4 regions of the Streptomyces sp. NPDC057287 genome follow, and region 4 is predicted to be linked to each of the others. Evidence: riboswitches for the same ligand, from Rfam matches in the RefSeq annotation. Region 4 holds a riboswitch; each other region holds the start of a gene.
The links. Region 4 has a riboswitch for cyclic di-AMP ahead of ACFUNE_RS22270 (C40 family peptidase). Riboswitches for the same ligand answer to the same signal wherever they lie in the genome.
Positions count from the first base shown of each region.

Region 1: another riboswitch for cyclic di-AMP. It lies ahead of ACFUNE_RS31160 (transglycosylase SLT domain-containing protein); the one in region 4 lies ahead of ACFUNE_RS22270 (C40 family peptidase).
Region 2: another riboswitch for cyclic di-AMP. It lies ahead of ACFUNE_RS26885 (M23 family metallopeptidase); the one in region 4 lies ahead of ACFUNE_RS22270 (C40 family peptidase).
Region 3: another riboswitch for cyclic di-AMP. It lies ahead of ACFUNE_RS28790 (peptidoglycan DD-metalloendopeptidase family protein); the one in region 4 lies ahead of ACFUNE_RS22270 (C40 family peptidase).

Region 1 is NZ_JBHUYV010000020.1:129,724-134,019, forward strand. Features, by position in the region: gene ACFUNE_RS31150 (SIS domain-containing protein) at 1-579, shown strand, start outside; gene ACFUNE_RS31155 (hypothetical protein) at 646-1,206, opposite strand; gene ACFUNE_RS31160 (transglycosylase SLT domain-containing protein) at 1,418-2,275, opposite strand; cyclic di-AMP (ydaO/yuaA leader) riboswitch at 2,280-2,465, opposite strand; gene ACFUNE_RS31165 (hypothetical protein) at 2,823-3,053, shown strand; gene ACFUNE_RS31170 (ferredoxin) at 3,456-3,647, opposite strand; gene ACFUNE_RS31175 (cytochrome P450) at 3,706-4,296, opposite strand, start outside.
Region 2 is NZ_JBHUYV010000015.1:111,128-115,423, reverse strand. Features, by position in the region: gene ACFUNE_RS26895 (HPr family phosphocarrier protein) at 1-60, shown strand, start outside; gene ACFUNE_RS26890 (GntR family transcriptional regulator) at 234-938, opposite strand; gene ACFUNE_RS26885 (M23 family metallopeptidase) at 1,163-1,945, opposite strand; cyclic di-AMP (ydaO/yuaA leader) riboswitch at 1,958-2,127, opposite strand; gene ACFUNE_RS26880 (M16 family metallopeptidase) at 2,317-3,699, opposite strand; gene ACFUNE_RS26875 (M16 family metallopeptidase) at 3,726-4,296, opposite strand, start outside.
Region 3 is NZ_JBHUYV010000017.1:132,992-137,287, forward strand. Features, by position in the region: gene ACFUNE_RS28780 (DUF6126 family protein) at 54-227, shown strand; gene ACFUNE_RS28785 (tyrosine-protein phosphatase) at 240-1,064, opposite strand; cyclic di-AMP (ydaO/yuaA leader) riboswitch at 1,467-1,627, shown strand; gene ACFUNE_RS28790 (peptidoglycan DD-metalloendopeptidase family protein) at 1,631-2,512, shown strand; gene ACFUNE_RS28795 (SGNH/GDSL hydrolase family protein) at 2,676-3,503, shown strand; gene ACFUNE_RS28800 (TetR/AcrR family transcriptional regulator) at 3,618-4,229, opposite strand; gene ACFUNE_RS28805 (Glu/Leu/Phe/Val dehydrogenase dimerization domain-containing protein) at 4,283-4,296, opposite strand, start outside.
Region 4 is NZ_JBHUYV010000011.1:133,842-138,137, reverse strand. Features, by position in the region: gene ACFUNE_RS22280 (ATP-dependent Clp protease proteolytic subunit) at 1-533, shown strand, start outside; gene ACFUNE_RS22275 (hypothetical protein) at 541-849, shown strand; cyclic di-AMP (ydaO/yuaA leader) riboswitch at 1,214-1,386, shown strand; gene ACFUNE_RS22270 (C40 family peptidase) at 1,390-1,860, shown strand; gene ACFUNE_RS22265 (LysE family translocator) at 1,879-2,520, opposite strand; gene ACFUNE_RS22260 (LysR family transcriptional regulator) at 2,594-3,508, shown strand; gene ACFUNE_RS22255 (ATP-binding protein) at 3,527-3,958, opposite strand; gene ACFUNE_RS22250 (helix-turn-helix domain-containing protein) at 4,189-4,296, shown strand, end outside.

The DNA.
Region 1 (4,296 bases), on a different contig from region 4:
CTCGCCGTGACGGCCGACCCGCAGACCCCGGTGATGGACGCCGCCGACGAGGTGGTCGTCCTCGACTTCGCCGACGAACGGTCCGTGGTCCAGACGCGTTTCGCGACCACCGCGCTGACCCTGTTCCGCGCCCATCTCGGACTGCACACCGAGGACGCCGTACGGGACGCGGAGACCGCACTGGCGGAGCCGCTTCCCGAAGGGCTCCTGGAATGCACCCAGTTCAGCTTCCTGGGACGCGGCTGGACCGTCGGGCTGGCGAACGAGGCGGCGCTGAAGATGAAGGAGGCGTCACTCTCCTGGACGGAGTCGTATCCGGCGATGGAATACCGCCACGGCCCCATCAGCATCGCCACGGCCGGGACGGCGACCTGGATGTTCGGCACCGCTCCGGAGGGGCTCCGCGAGCAGGTGCTGGCGACCGGGGCCCGTTGGGTGGAGAGCGGCCTGGACCCGCTGGCCGATCTGGTCCGGGTCCAGCGGCTGGCGATCGCCCGCGCGGAGGCCCGTGGGCTCGACCCCGACCTGCCGCGTCATCTGACGCGGTCCGTGGTGCTCGGCGCGGTGGCCGGAGGCTGAAGCCCGTCACGGCATGCCGGACACCGGGCCGGCGAGCAGCCCGGTGTGCGGCCGTGGACGCGGAGGTCAGGCCTCTTCGAAGTAGGCGTCGAGCACCTCGTCGAGTTCCGCCGTCCACCCCTTGAGGTCGCCCCGGGATCCGGCCTCGACCTCGGCGTTGAACCACCGGCGGCTCGACAGGTGCACCGTCACGGTGAACCGGCGTCCGAAACGGCCGGTCTTGACTTCGACCGCGCCGATCTCGGACCAGTCGAACTCCGCCTCCTGGTCGTCGAGCCGGAACCGGACGCCCTCGGCGTCCACCCTGATGGACCCGCGCCGGTCGCTGACCTCGAAGACGGGGCCGTCCCCGCCTCCGGCGTCCTCGCCGTCCGGGTCGGCCCGGTCGACCGGTTCGGCCCCGTGCTCCGGGATCGCGGCGCCGGCGGCCGTGGGACCGTCCACGGCCGCCCCCTCGGCGGGAGCGTCCGCGACATCGGCCGCCGGGGCCCCCTCGGGCTCCGCCTTCTCCGCTGCCGCCTCCGCCTCCGTCCGCGCGGGGGCAGGGGCCGTCAGGCCGGGGACGTACGCCGGGTCTGTCCCCGCGGCGAACTCGGGCTTGTCGTTCGAATCTATGCGCTGCTCCACGGCGGGCAGTATGGACGACGAACCTGTACGAGACCAGTCAGCCGTACTCCGACCGGCCTGTCGCGGGGGCGCCGGCCTGCGCTGCGGCGACGCGACATGGGCCCCCGGACACGAAAGACGGGTGGTACGGGTTCCGCCGAACCCGTACCACCCGTCAGTTCTGGCCCTCCGTCACACGCCCGTGCGTCGGAGGACCCGCGTCCATGAGGACTCAGTAGGCACCGAAGACGTTGTCGATCGAGCCGTACCTGTCCGCGGCGTAGTTGCACGCGGCCGTGATGTTGGCGACCGGGTCGTAGCTGTCCATCGACGTACCGGGCACGTGGTAGGCCTGGAAGGTCGGGTCGATGACCTGCAGCAGGCCCTTCGACGGGACGCCGTTGATCGCGTTGATGTCCCAGTCGTTGATGGCCTGCGGGTCACCCGCGGACTCGCGGATGATGTTGCGGTGGATGCCCTCGTAGGTGCCGGGGATGCCGTGCTCGGCCATGACGGCCAGCGACTCCTTGATCCAGCCGTCGAGGTCGTTCGTGTACGAGGCCGGCTCGGCCGCGGGAGCGGCTTCGGCGGCGGGAGCGCCCTCGGCGGCGAGCGAGGTGCTCGTGCGCTCCGAACGGTCGGCGCGGTCGGCGCTCTTCTCGGCACGGTCGGAAGCCTTGGATTCGGCCTTCTCGGCCTTGTCCGCGGACTTGTTCCCGCCCTTGGCGCCGATAGTGATCTTCAGGCCGGGGTGAATGAGGTCGGGGTTTCCGCCGACGACCTTCTCGTTGTCCTTGTACAGGGCCTTCCAGCCACCGCTCACGGAATGCTCGCGAGCGATCTTGGCCAGGGTGTCACCCAGGACGACGGAATAGGTGGTGGACTTGGACTTCTGCGCGGCAATTCCCTTGCCGGACACAGCAGTCGACGTTGCGGCCTTTTCCACGGCGGCGGGCTGGGCCGGGGCGGCGAAGGCGCCGGTCGCACCGATCAGGGGAAGGGCCAGGGCGGCTCCACCCGTGCTCACGGCGATGATGCCGCGGGTGAGCGAAGTGGTCCTGGAACGACGGTGCTTACCGTTTTCGGGCATGCTGAATTCCTCTCCGTCGCCTGCGAAGTGAGCTGTCGGGTTCGAGCTGGAGATGCCCGGCCGCATGTGAATGCGACTTCACCCCGAGCCGCTCCGGAAACCGGATCGGCGCTTACTTGGGTCCCCCGCTCCTGCCGTACGAGAAGTGGTCGGGTAACCGGACGGCGGCAGGATTCGGCGTTCCGCCCGGAGTGATGGTGACCGTAGGCGAGAAATAGGGAAAGGAACAAGCCTGGCGGAGTGATCACAATTCATCCGCAAGATCGATTCACGGGAATTCATGTAATCCACCCCACACCGCGTCATTCATTTCTCTTGGCGCAGAAGGGAACCGACTGCCGCACACCCGCGTCCGGGGCGCCGGAGGTGACCCTGGTCACGGAGTCCGATTCGGGCGATTTGCGCCCGAGCGAAGGGGGCCAGGTCCCACGAAATGGCCTTTTATGGATTACGGGATTAATTTCTAAAAACGTTCTAAAACGGGCATTTGACTCACGGATGATGTCTGCAGGCGTACCCGGGGCGTCGGCGTGGAACCGATCCGCCTATGACCGAGAGCCCTTACGCCCCCACCCCCCGGATCACCGTCCTGCCCGTCCAGCCGGGCGACCCGCCCTTCCGCATCGTGGAGATCGACGGGGAGGTGATCGGGAGCGCGACCGCCATGACGGACGTCCTGATCGCCGCCGCCGCGGCCGGTGTCCCGGTCCACGACCTCGACGACCCGGCGTCCGTCAGGTGGGTGGGAGGCGGCAAGCTCAGCTGGAGTCCGCACTGAGCGGAAGGGGTGGGCGGCGCCCCGGAAGGGGGGCGGGGCCGGGAGGGGCCGCCGGCAGACCGCGGCGCGCCCGGCCGGAGACGCGCCCGTGCGTCAGACCCCTACGGTCGGACCTCGGGGGAGAGCGCCGGCGCGCCCGTGGCGCGCAGCAGGTCCGGCGACGTGTCCGGCGCGGCCTCCAGATGGGCGGTCCGGCCGGTGGACATCAGGATGGCCACGCCTCCGGTGTCGGAGGGCGCTACCCGCTGCGGGACGCGGAGCGGGCGCACCGCGACATCGAGTCCCGCTCCACCACGGGCACGCTCCTCCCCGTCCCGTAGCGGACAGGGCCACGGCGGGAGGAGGACGGGCGACGGAGGCCGGGAGCGGCAGTGGACCACCGCCGCCTCCGGCCCCTCCCCGTCAGTCCTGGACCATGATGGCGAGGGCCGGGCAGACCGCCGCGGCCTGCTGGACGTCGTCGGCCCGTTCCGACGGCGGCGCGGGGTCGAGCAGCACCGCGATGCCGTCGTCGTCCTGGTCGAACACGTCGTCGGCCGCGACCACGCACTGCCCGGACGCCACGCACTTGTCCTGGTCGAGGGTCACTTTCATGAGCACTCCTTCGTCGTCGGTGTCGCTGTCGCTGTCGGGCAGGTACGGGGGTGCGGGGTCACCAGGCCACGGGCAGTTCATGGACGCCGTAGACGGCTCCGTCGTGCTTGAACGACAGCTGGTCGAGGCCGGTGTCCAGACGCAGGGTGGGGATGCGCCGGTAGAGGGTGCTGTAGACCACCTGCAGCTCCATGCGGGCCAGCGGCTGGCCGAGGCACTGGTGCACGCCGAAACCGAACGCGACATGGCGTCGCGCGTCGCGCCGGAGGTCGAGCCGGTCGGGGTCGGCGAAGACCTCCGGGTCACGGTTGCCGATGTCGTTGGGCACGATGATCCCCTCCCCCGCCCGGATGACCTCACCGGCGATCTCGATGTCCTCCAGCGCCACACGACGGCGGCCCCCGTGAGTGATGTTGAGGTAGCGCAGCAGCTCCTCCACGGCGCCGGCGACCGCTTTCGGGTCCTCGGTGTCGCGCAGCAGGGCGAGCTGGGCGGGGTGCTCGAGGAGGGCGAGGGTGCCGAGAGCGATCATGTTCGCGGTGGTCTCGTGACCGGCGAGCAGCAGGAGTACGCCCATCTCGGCCGCCTCGCGCCGGGACAGCTCCCCCGCCTCGACGCGCGTACCGAGGCCCGACAGGAGATCGTCCGC
Region 2 (4,296 bases), on a different contig from region 4:
CTGGACCGTCTGGCGAAGCTGGTCGCCGAGGGGCTCGAGGAGCTCCCGGAGACCGTCTGATCCGGGCCGTTCCCGATCCGGATCCTTTTCTGCGGGAAAGCCGCGGCACCCCTACCCGGGAGCCGCGGCTCTTCTGTTTCAGGAGCAAGAGCGGGCAAGCACCGGAATTCGGGATCAGGGCAGCAAAAAGAAAGCCCTCCGGTAATTACCACTCTTTGTATACGGCGCAATTGTTAATGACGGACGCCCGCGATGTTTACGGGGTGTTGCGAAGTCCTCACGCGGGCCGCGGCCGCCGTGTGCCCGGTGCGGTCCGGGCGACGCAGCCGATGTGCCGCAGTGGCCCGCTCCGCGTGCTGGGCGGCGAGCATCCTGGCGCGTTCCCCGTCGCGGCGCGCCACGGCGTCGACGAGAGCGCCGTGCTCCGCCCAGGAGTCCGCGGGGCGAGCCGGCTGTTCGACGGCGTACATCCAGGTGATCTTGTGCCGGAGCTGGGTGAGCAACGCGATGAGCGCCGGACTGCCTGATGCCTGCGCCAGCGTCTCGTGGAACCAGCCGCCCAGGGAGCGCAGATCCTCCCCCTCCCCCCGGCGGACCCGCTCCTGCCCCAGCCTGACCAGGCCTCGGAGCACCTTGAGGTGCGCGTCGGTACGACGCTGGGCCGCCCGTGCGGCTCCCAGGGGCTCCAGGAGCATCCGGATCTCCAGGAGGTCGGCGGCCTCCTGCTCCGTGGGCTCGGCGACGCAGGCGCCGGCGTGCCGGCGGGTGACGACGAACCCCTCGGACTCCAGGGTGCGCAGCGCCTCGCGTACGGGGACGCGGGAGACGCCGTAGCGACGCGCGAGCACCTCCTCGGTGAGGCGGCTGCCGCGCTCGAAGACACCGGAGACGATGTCGTCACGGATTGCCGTGCATACCGAATGCGCGGGAATGCGCATGTCCGAACCTCCGCCTTAATCCCCGCGAAACGCGGCTGATCGACGCCTGTTCTGCGACTCTATTGCAACCTGCGGGAATTTCCGATGGCAGGGTGGAATCCATGGATATCTTTTGGCCAGGGAGCAGTTCTTCGGGGGCTTCGGCACACACCTCCCCGGACGCACGGCGAAGGCCCCGGCACATGCCGGGGCCTTCGTCGGAGCGGTGCCGTGCGGGGGTGGGGTCAGACCTGGACGCCGTGGGCACGGAGGTAGGCGACGGGGTCCATGTCCGATCCGTACTCGGGGGTGGTCCGGGCCTCGAAGTGCAGGTGCGGCCCGGTGGAGTTGCCGGTCGAACCGGAGATGCCGATCTGCTCGCCCGATCCGATGCTCTGGCCGACGGAGACACCGATCGAGGACAGGTGGCCGTACTGGGTGTACGTGCCGTCCTTCATCTTGAGCACGATGTTGTTGCCGTACGCGCCGCCCCAGCCCGCTTCGACGACGGTGCCGGCGCCGACCGCGACGACGGAGGTGCCGGACGCCGCCTGGAAGTCCACTCCGGAGTGGGTACCGGAGGACCAGAGCGCGCCGCCGGACTGGTAGCCCGTGGTCACGTGCGAGCCGGCGACCGGGAGGTGGAAGGCGTTCAGCCGGGCGCGCTCGGCGGCGCGGGCGGCACGCGCCTTCTCCTCGCGGACCTCCTTGGCGCGGGCTTCGGCCTTGCGCTTCGCCTCGGCCTTGGCCTTCGCGGCGGCCTTCGCCTTGGCCTCGACCTCGGCCTGGTGCGCCTGGGCCTTCGCCTGGGCGTCGATCTGGGCGGCAAGCGTGGTGTCGAGGGCGACGGTCTGCGTCAGACCGGTGGAGGAGGAGGCGGGGGTCTCGGATTCCGCGGCGAGGGCGGGGGACGCGGTGGCGCCGATGACACCGGCGGTGGCCAGGGCCGCGATGCCGGCGACCTCGGCGCTCTTGCGCGTCAGGCGGCTCGGGGCACGGTGCTTCCCGGTGGCACGGATGAACGCCATGGAGGGGCTGGTCCTTTCCTTCCTTCTCGCCTACCGGGTTAGCTGACGGGTTCGGAGCAGGAAGGTCTCCTACGGGCCCCTGGAGACTCGTGCGAGGTACAGGGATCCGATTCACCCCAGGGACTGCGTGGGTCCCCGGCTCCCCAGGCTCGCGCCTGACGGGGACTCGGCGATGGCTGCCCGGCGCCACGGATGCGGCATTCGTCTGACGGACAGCCGGGCCGACGCTAGAGCGAGCCGCTTCCCCTCACCAAACGGAACGGGGCTTTTGTCGTACATCCCACAGGATGAACAGAAACTTTTGCGACTATACGGACAAATGACAGAACCCCGGCGGGATTGCCCGCCGGGGCCCCTGATGTCCCGTCATGTCAGCCGGAGACGACCGACACCTCTCCGATGCCGAGCGCCCGGACGGGCTCCGCGATCTGCGAGGCGTCCCCGACCAGGACGGTGACCAGCCGGTCCACCGGGAACGCGTTGACCACTGCGGCGGTCGCCTCGACCGTGCCGGTCCCGGCCAGGCGCGCGTACAGCTCGGCCTGGTAGTCGTCCGGCAGGTGCTGCTCCACCTGGTCGGCGAGAGTGCCCGCCACCGAGGCCGCCGTCTCGTACTTCAGCGGGGCGACGCCCACGAGGTTCTGCACGGCGGTCTCACGCTCCGCGTCGGTGAGCCCTTCTGCCGCCAGGGTGCGCAGGACCTTCCAGAGGTCGTCGAGCGCGGGCCCCGTGGATTCCGTGTCGACGGAGCCGCTGATGGCGAGCATGGCGGCACCGGTCGCCCCGGACGAGGAACCGGGCGCAGTCGAGCGCAGCACCTGTCCGAAGGCCCGGACGCCGTAGGTGTAGCCCTTCTCCTCGCGCAGCACGCGGTCCAGCCGCGAGGTGAGCGTGCCTCCCAGGCAGTAGGTGCCGAGGACCTGGGCGGGCCACACGCTGTCGTGCCGGTCCGCGCCGATGCGGCCGATCAGCAGCTGTGTCTGCACGGCTCCGGGACGGTCCACGATGACCACACGGCCGGTGTCGTCCGCGGTGATCGGGGGCACCGGGCGGGCCTGGCCCGCATTGCCCGACCAGTCGCCGACGGTCTCGGCGAGCAGCGCGTCCAGATCCACCTCGGTGAGGTCGCCGACGACGACCGCCGTCGCCGTGGACGGCCGGACGTGGGCGTCGTAGAAGGCGCGCACGGCCGCGGCGTCGATCCGCCGGACCGTCTCCTCGGTGCCCTGGCGCGGACGCGACATCCGGGCCGTGGCGGGGAAGAGCTCCCTGGACAGCTGCTTGGCGGCCCGGCGGGCGGGGTTGGCCTGCTCGTGCGGGATCTCGTCGAGGCGGTTGACGACCAGGCGCTCGACCTCGCTCTCCGTAAAGGCCGGGGCCCGCAGGGCCTCGGCGACCAGGCCGAGGGCCTTGGACAGCCGGGAGACCGGGACCTCCAGGGAGACGCGGACCCCGGGGTGGTCCGCGTGGGCGTCCAGCGTGGCGCCGCAGCGCTCCAGCTCCGCGGCGAACTCCTCGGCGGAGCGCTTGTCCGTGCCCTCGGACAGGGCGCGCGACATGATCGTCGCCACGCCGTCCAGCCCCTCGGGCTCGGCGTCGAGCGGCGCGTCGAGGAAGATCTCCACGGCGACGACCTGCTGGCCGGGGCGGTGGCAGCGCAGCACGGTCAGCCCGTTGGGCAGGGCGCCACGCTCGGGCGCGGGGAAGGCCCAGGGCCTGGCCTCGCCGGCGGTCGGCTGCGGGTGGTACTGCATCGCTACTCCAGTCACGGCGGCGTCGGTCACTTGTCTGCCCCCTCGTGCGCGTCGGTGCCGTCCGTCTCGTCGGCCGGTTCGACCGGCTCGTAGACCAGGACCGCACGGTTGTCGGGTCGCAGGGCGGCCCGGGCGGCCTCCCTGACCTCGTCCGCCGTCACGTCGAGCACGCGGCCCACCGCGGTCAGCGCGAGCTGCGGGTCACCGAACAGGACGGCGTACCGGCACAGTTCGTCGGCGCGGCCGGCGACCGTGCCGAGCCGGTCCAGCCACTCGCGCTCCAACTGCGCCTGAGCGCGTTCCATTTCCTCCGGAGTGGGACCCTCCTCGGCGAAGCGGGCCAGCTCCTCGTCGACCGCCGCCTCGATCTGCGGCACCTCGACACCACCGGACGTCTTGACGTCCAGCCAGCCCAGGGAGGGCGCGCCGGCCAGCCTCAGCAGCCCGAAGCCGGCGGCCACCGCCGTACGGTCGCGGCGGACCAGCCGGTTGTGCAGGCGGGACGACTCGCCGCCGCCGAGCACGGTCAGGGCGAGGTCCGCGGCGTCGCACGCCCGCGTGCCGTCGTGCGGCAGCCGGTAGGCGGCCATCAGCGCA
Region 3 (4,296 bases), on a different contig from region 4:
GCCCCCGCCCTGTTCGTCACACCGGTCCCGGAGGGCCGGAAGAGAGGACCGACATGCCCGATTCGGAGCACTACGACCCCCTGACCCCGCGCAGGGCGAGGAGCGCGGACACGCAGGAGCGGCGGATGCCCCGCGGCGTCGTGATCCGGCTCTTCGCCTACCTGGTGGCCGGCCACGTGGTCGCGGCCTTCCTCTTCCTGCTCTTCACCGTGGCGGGGAAGGGCTGACCTCCGCCGCGTTCACGCGTCCTCGACGAGCCGCTCACGCAGCTGCGCGCGGGTCTCGGGGCTGATCTTCAGTCCTTCGAGGAAGTAGCGGTCCGTGCTGCCCCAGACCTCCTCGATGGTGGCGAACGCCGCGGCGAGGTAGTCGGCGCGTGCGCCGAAGAGGGGATTGAGCAGCTCCATCACCTCTTCGGACATTCCCACCGGGGAGGAGTCGCTGCGCTTCACCTTGTAGCGGCGGTGCGCGTCGTTCGACTTCAGGTAGTCGGCCTCGATGGCCTCCTTCTCGACGCCGACCGCAAGAAGGGAGACCGCGACGGACAGGCCCGCCCGGTCCTTGCCCGCCGCGCAGTGCATCAGCGCGGGCACGCTGTCCTGGGCGAGGGCGTGCAGCACGCGGCTGTGTTCGGCGGTGCGGTCCTTGATGATCGAGCGGTACGAGGCGATCATGCGGTCCGTCCCCTTGTCGCCGGCAAGGATCGAGCGCAGCTGCTGGATGTTCCCGTCGCGCACCAGCCGCCAGAACTCCGCGCCGTCGGCCGGATCGGAGAGAGGAATGCTGACATTCCGGACGCCGGGCAACTCCACGTCGAGCCCGTCGAGCTTGTGGTCGGCCGCGTTGCGGAAGTCGAAGACCGTGTGCAGGCCGAGCCCGGAGAGGAACGCGGTGTCCGCCTCCGTGGCATGGGCGAGATGGCCGCTGCGATAGAGGCGCCCGTAGCGCACGGTGCGGCCGTCCGTGGTCGGAAGCCCGCCGACGTCGCGGAAGTTGCGGACGCCGGTCAGGCCGACGTCCGTCGGCTCCGGGCCGGCCGGGGGGACCTCTGGCAGCTGCGTCACAAGGGCTCCTGGAGTGTCGGGCGTCGGCGCCGCTCGCCGACGGGGGCACGCCCGCGACGATACGACATGGCTGCATCAGGCAACCGTCTCGGTCGCCGCCCCACGGGGCGGTGGGCATGACATGTCCGTATTGGTGCATTTAGCGGAACATGCCCCGCTTGTACGGGAGATGGGGTGAGGCGGGTGAGCGGGATCATATACGTGACGGTGCGTGGTGAAGATTCCGACAGGCATTCCGGACGCCACGCGGAAAGCGAAGATCCGTAATCCACGGAGTGTGACGGGAATTCGGGCCCGGAAATGAAGCGTCGATTCCGGTCCGCAATCCGAGGCTTGTTCGCGGCGTCCCGGTGCGCTTACGGTCACGGTCAATCCGGACGGAACGCCTAATCCTGCCGCCGCCCGGAATCCGCACCGACTCACGTGTGGCAGGAGCGGGGGAACCAGGTAGGCCGCCGGCCGGAGGGATCCGGTACGGCTTGGGGTCAAGACGCGCACCGCGCGGCCGGGCATCTCCAGTCCGAACCCGACAGCTCACCTCGCAGGCGCCGGAGAGGAATTTCCCCATGCCCGCAAAAGGCAAGCACCGTCGTACGAAGACCGGCCCGATCTCCCGAGGCGTCCTTGCCGCAGGGACCGGCGGCGCCGTCCTCGCCCTCCCGCTGATCGGCGCCACCGGCGCCCACGCTGCCGAGCAGGCCGCTCCGGCCGCCAAGTCGGCTGCCGCTCACAGTGCGCCCGCATCCGCGGCCAAGAGCTCCGCGAAGACCTACACCGTGGTCTCCGGCGACTACCTCGCGAAGATCGCGGCCGACCAGAAGGTCAAGGGCGGCTGGCAGAAGCTGTACAAGGACAACCGCGACGTCGTCGGCGAGAACCCGAGGCTGATCGTCCCGGGCATGAAGCTCACGCTCGGCGCCAAGGCATCCGGCTCCGCCGAGGCCGCGCCCTCCAAGGCCGCGCCGAAGGCCAAGGCCGCCGCTCCGGCCGAGCAGGCGGCAGCGAAGACCGCCGACTCCGCCGCCTCGGAGAGCAACGGCTCCGGCTGGGCCACCCCGGTCGAGAACCCCAACGTCACCACCCAGTACCGCGCCGCCGGCGCCAGCTGGTCCAGCGGCTACCACACCGGCTCGGACTTCCAGGCGGCCTCGGGCACCAGCGTCCGGGCCATCGGCCAGGGCACCGTGGTCTCCGCCGGCTGGAGCGGCTCGTACGGCAACGAGGTCGTCATCCAGCACAGCGACGGCATGTACTCCCAGTACGCGCACCTGTCCTCGCTGGAGGTCTCGGCCGGTCAGACCGTCACCGGAGGCCAGCAGATCGGCCTCTCCGGCTCCACCGGCAACTCCACCGGCCCGCACCTCCACTTCGAGGTCCGGACCGGCCCGAGCTACGGCTCGGACGTCGACCCGATCGCCTACCTGCGTTCGCACGGCGTCTCCATCTGAGACGCGCCACCTGAGGGTGGAGGAGAGGGGCGGGGCGCCGACGCGCCCCGCCCCTCTCCTTATTCCGGCTTTACCAAAAACTGACCGGGTGGTCTTTCTCACCACCCGTCAACCCCTTATTACGGTCGCGTAGGTCACAATCGAAGGTGCAGGATAGGCCCTTGTGGCAGACGATTCGAGAAACAAACAACGAGGCATCATCGGGTCGTACGCAGCGATTGGCGACAGCTTCACCGAGGGCGTCGGAGACCCCGGCCCTGGCGGGACGCTCGTCGGCTGGGCGGACCGGTTCGCGGTCCTCCTCGCCGACCAGCTCCCGGTCCCCGATGCGGTGGTCGGCCCCGTGGACGACCCGCACGGGAACTTCCGGTACGCCAATCTCGCCGTACGCGGACGCCTCCTCGACCAGATAGTCGAGGAACAGGTCCCCCGGGCCAAGGAGCTGGCACCTGATCTGGTGAGCTTCTGCGCCGGCGGCAACGACATCCTCCGTCCCGGTTCCGACCCGGACGACGTGGCGGAACGCTTCGAGCGTGCGGTCGCCGAGCTGACGCAGTCCGTCGGCACCGTCATGGTCACCACCGGCTTCGACACCCGGGGCATCCCGGTGCTCAAGCACCTGCGGGGCAAGATCGCCATGTTCACCGCGCACGTCCGGTCCATCGCCGACCGCTACGACTGCCCGGTCCTGGACCTGTGGTCCCTTCGGTCCGTGCAGGACCGGCGGGCGTGGGACAGCGACCGGCTGCACCTGTCGGCCGAGGGACACACCCTGGTCGCGCTGCGCGCCGCCCAGGTCCTCGGACTCGACGGGCCGGCCGACCCGGACCAGGTGTGGCCTCCGCAGATCCACCGGGGGGCCTTCGAGGTGCGCCGTGACGACATCCAGTGGGCGCGTGAGTACCTCGTCCCGTGGATCGGGCGGCGGCTGCGCGGGGAATCCTCCGGAGACCACGTCGAGGCCAAGCGCCCCGACCTGCTGCCTCTCTGACGCGCCGTCACCGGTGGTGGTCGACGACTGACGGAGGGGAGCGGACGCCGGGCGGGGGCCGATGGGCACGAGCCGATGGGCGACGGGCCCCCGTACGGCCCGCGACGGGCTCACTCAGCCGGTCAGTACCTCGTGGTCGATGCCGAGTTCGCGGGCGAGCGCTTCTTCGGTCCACAGCAACATGGTGGCCCGGGAGAGCGGACCCGCGTACGACGTCATCTGGACGGCCAGGCCGTCCAGGAGGGCGGTCAGCCGCCAGGCCACGGACATCGGGTCCTCGCAGTGGAACTCACCCGCCGCGGCGCCCTCCTCGATGACCTCGGCCAGCTCGGCCTTCCACTGCTGGTCGAGATCACCGGCCACTTCCCGCAGCACGGGGTCACGCAGGGACGACGCCCAGCCCTCGATCCACAGCCGCCAGCCCTTGGCCTGGCCGGTCGGCGCGTACCAGCGGACGGCGGCACGGAGCCGCCGGACGGCGCTGGTGCGGCGGGTCAGCAGCTTGCGCAGGTGGGCGAGATCGGCCTCCGCCGCATACGCGAACGCGGCGGCCACCAGCTTCTCCTTCGACGAGAAGTGGTAGAGCACCAGTGCGTTGCTCACCCCGAGAACAGCGGCCACATCGGCGATCCGGACGGAGGACACACCCCGGACCTCGATCTGTTCGACGGCAGCGCGCAGCAACTCCTCACGACGCTCCGCCACGCTCAGCCGCACTCTCGCCACGGCGTCACCCTAACCAACGCACCGGCCCGGGGGCCGCCCCGGTGCCTGACGGCCTACCGGTACCAGC
Region 4 (4,296 bases):
TCGTCTTCCTCGGCACACCGGTCGACGACACCGCGGCGACCGATCTGATCGCACAGTTCATGTACCTGGAGCACGCGGACCCCGACCGGTCCCTCTCCCTCTACATCAACTCGCCGGGCGGCTCCTTCGGCGCGATGACGGCGATCTACGACACCATGCGCTTCCTCGCCTGCGAGGTGGAGACGTTCTGTCTCGGCCAGGCCGGTTCCAGCGCAGCGGTACTGCTCGCGGCCGGCGCTCCGGGACACCGACATGCCCTGCCGGGCGCCCGGGTAGTCATTCAGCAACCCGCCCTGGACGAGCCGGTGCAGGGGCAGCCCTCCGATCTTGAGATCAGGGCCCGTGAGTTGACGCGCGAGCGCGAGCTGCTCACGGACATGCTGGCCCGTCACACGGGTCGCTCCACGAGGGAGATCAGCGCCGACATCGAACGGGACACCATCCTCGACGCCCCGGCCGCCCTGGCGTTCGGACTGGTGGACCACGTCGTGGAGAACCGCACGCCGTCCCAGCCGCCGCATCCCGCGAGGTGAACGCCAGATGCTCCCACCCCAGCTCCCGCCGCTTCCCGCACTGACCCGCGCGGAGGCCGAGTTCATCGACTGCTACCTGGAAGTGCTCGACCAGCTCGGCCGCATCAATCCCGCCCGGAGCAGCGACACGTACGGAGCGCTCCGGGCGGCTCAGGCCCTCGCGTCCCGGGCCACCGCCCTCCGCGACGCGCTCGTACTGATGCACGACCGGGGTGAGTCACAGATCCACGCGGACACCCTGGCCAGGGCGCTGCGACTGCTGGACGGCGAGCGCCGCGCGGGGCGCGTCGCCGTGCCTCCCGCCTCGACGGGCTGAGCGGTCCAGCCGTCCGGCTCGGCAAGGGACCGCTCCTTCGGCGCTCCTTTCCGACACGCCCGGCGGGCCGATGAGTTTTTCTCGCTCGTTCGGCGTAGAAGCTCCCCCGCCCGAGGGACAGCCCAACTTGCGCAACGGACGCGGACGCTGAACGGAATGCATCGTTCCGCTGCTGGTACGCGGCTGGTCGGACCCGGCCGTCACGGCTCGCGGCCGGGTGCGTCCACCCGATCGGATCAGTCGTGACGACTCTCACATATCGCTACTTCAACCAGGAAATCCGGCAGTGCGTGCGTAAAGATCCCTGGGACGACAAGCCCCCGCCACCGCGGCGGGGCGGTCCGGGCGGACGCCGAGTCCTGCCGCTGTCCGGATGCCTGGTCGACAGAAGTGGATCGGCAGGAGTGGAGGACCCGAGCACAACGGGCCGACCGGAGATCCGGGCGGCCCTCGGGGTGAAGCCGCTTCGCGCGGCCGGGCAACTTCGCCAGCCCGAACCCGACAGGTCATCCTTCACAGGCGGCTGACGAAGGGTTGCGCATGACTGCGCAGGTTCATGTCCCGTCTCTGTTCGCCCGGGTCGGCACGGCCTCGGCTCTGACATTCGCCGTAGGCACCACCGTGCTGGCCCCCGGTTTCGTGAGCGACGCCGAGGCCGCCACCCGATCGGCGACGGCACTCAAGGTCGCCGCTTCGAAGAAGGGGGCGCCCTACAGATGGGGTGCCACAGGCCCTCACCGGTTCGACTGCTCCGGCCTCACGCTCTACTCGTTCAAGAAAGCGGGCAAGAAACTACCCCGCACGGCCCAGCAGCAGTACAACAAGACCCGCCATATCTCCAGGTCGCAGCGGAAACGCGGCGACCTGGTCTTTTTCCACGCGGGCCGCAGTGTGTACCACGTCGGCATCTACGCCGGCAGCGGGAAGATCTGGCACTCACCGAAGACCGGGGCCGTGGTCCGGCTGGAGAAGATCTGGTCCGGCAGCGTCTGGTACGGGAGGGTCCGCTGACCCTCCCTCCCGCCAGGTTCAGCGCAGCAGGGGCCCTGCCACCAGCACGAGTCCCAGTGCGGTGAGCGCCGTGCCGCTGCCGCCCTCGATCGCACGGGCGGCACGCGGCCGGCGCAGCCACCGGCCCAGGCGGTCCACCAGGAGGGCCACGGCCGGGAACCAGACGAGCGCGAGCAGCACGACCACCGAAGCGAGCAGCAGGGTTCTGGGCAAGGGCGGCTGTCCGTCGGGAACGAACTGGGGCAGCAGGCTCAGGAAGAGGACGGGCGCCTTCGGGTTCAGGGCGTTGGTCAGGAAGCCCTGGCGCAGCGAACGCCGGAGCCCCGGCCGCGCTCCGCCCCCGTCCTCCACTTCGGCACCCGGGCCGGCGGCGGCCCGCCGCCGCATCGCGAACAGGCCGCTGAGGCCCAGGTAGAGCACGTACGCGCCGCCGAGCAGCTGAACGGTACGGAAGAGGACGGGCATCGTCACGAGCACGGCGGCGAGTCCGGCGACGGCCAGGGCGGTGTGCACCACGAGTCCTCCGGCGACTCCGACCGCGGTGGCCAGCCCGGACCGGCGGGATACGAGCGCGTTGCGTACGACCACGGTGAAGTCGGCGCCGGGCAGCGCCACCATTCCCGCGGCCACGGCGACGAAGGCGAGCAGTTGTGCGTCCATGGGGTACACCCTGACCGCACGAGCCCTTTAGCGTGTACTTGCAATCTTCTTGGTCTGCCAAAAGGAACGCTTAATGTACGACCCGACACGGCTGGCCGCACTGGTGGCGGTGGCCGAGGCAGGCTCCATCACGCGGGCCGCCGCCCGGCTCGGTTACACCGCGCCCGCACTCTCGCAGCAGCTGGCCAAGCTCGAACGGGAAGCGGGGGCAGCTCTCCTCGTCCGTCACCACCGGGGGGCGCGGCTGACGGCCGCCGGTGAGCTGCTGGCGGGGCGGGCGCGCCGTGTTCTGGACGAGATGGACCAGGCACGGCACGAGCTGGCCCGGCTCGCGGGGCTGTCGGGCGGCCGGTTGCGGGTCGGCACGTTCGTGACGGCCGGGATCCACCTGCTTCCGCCGGTGCTCACCGCGTTCCGACGCGCCCACCCCGACGTGGAGCTGACCGTCACCGACTACGAGCCTCCCGCAGGGGTCGCCGCCGTGGCGGCGGGTGACGTGGACCTGGCGCTGACGCATGCGTACGAGCCGGCGGCAGCCGCGCCGATGCCGGCGGGGCTGTCCGCCGAGCCACTGCTCGTCGAGGAGCTGGTGCTGGTCACCGCGCCCGGGCAGATGCTGTCCGAGGGCAGCGGGCCGCTGCCCGTCGCCGAACTGGCGGGCCGCCCGCTGATCAGCAGCGCGCCGGAGCACCCGCCGCGGCGCGGGGTGGAGCGTGCGCTGGCAGAAGCGGGGGCCACCCCCGCCGTGGTGTGCGAGTCACCCGGCTACGCCCTGGTGTGCGCCCTGGTCAGCGCGGGCCTCGGCGTGGCGGTGGTGCCGGAGATGGTGGCAGCGATGTCGCCGGCCCCGCTGGCGGTGCGGCGCCTGGAGCCGGCCGCTTTCCGGCGGACGATCTCCGTGGTGCACCGGGGGGACAGGAACACCCCGGCGGCGCAGACGCTGATGGCGCTGATGCGCAGCGGCTTCGGGCGGGCCTCTGCTCCGTAGGGACCTCGCCGGGCAGCATCAGGCCTGTGCGGGAACCGGCCAGGGAAGCGCGATCGACACGGTCTTGCCCCCGTCCGGGGTGGGGCTGACGCCGAGGCGGCCGCCGTACTCCTTCGCGAGCGCCCGGATGATCACCATGCCCCGGCCGTTGTCCTGCCGGACGGCGGCGGGAAGCCGCTGGGGCCAGCGCGGGTGGCTGTCCGTCACCCCGAGGAAGAACTCCACGTCCCGGTCGAGGCGGAGGTCGACGGTGAAGGTGGGCGACAGGCCGAAGGTGTGCTGGACGGCGTTGGTCGCGAGCTCCGAGACGATCAGCCGGATGGTGTCGGCCGTGTCGCCGCCCTCGGCCAGGCCCCATTCGGTGGTTACGCGGGCCACGAATCTGCGGGCCGCGGAGACCGAGGCCGGATCGCTCGGCAGAGTGACGGTTGCTTCCTGATGGTCTGCCATGGCGACGCCGTCCCTTTCCCGCCCTGACCGGCCCACGGCCGGCCTGGATTGTGCTTCGCGCCAGACTGCCACCGATGCCGCCCTCCATGACGGCGATCCACCAAGATATGCATATATCTATCGCTCATTACGGTGAACTCCGCCCCCCGACCCGCATACCGGCGCAACACTGGCCCCTTTCCGAGCCGGACCCGCCTGGGCGGCTCTCCGTACAACGGGAGGAGTCCGCGATGCGGAACGGCCCTGTGGTTCGCCGTCGCAAGCTCGGCGAGGAGTTGCGCAGCCTGCGCCACACCTCGGGACTCACGAGCCGGGACGTCGCCGGGGTGCTGGGCTGG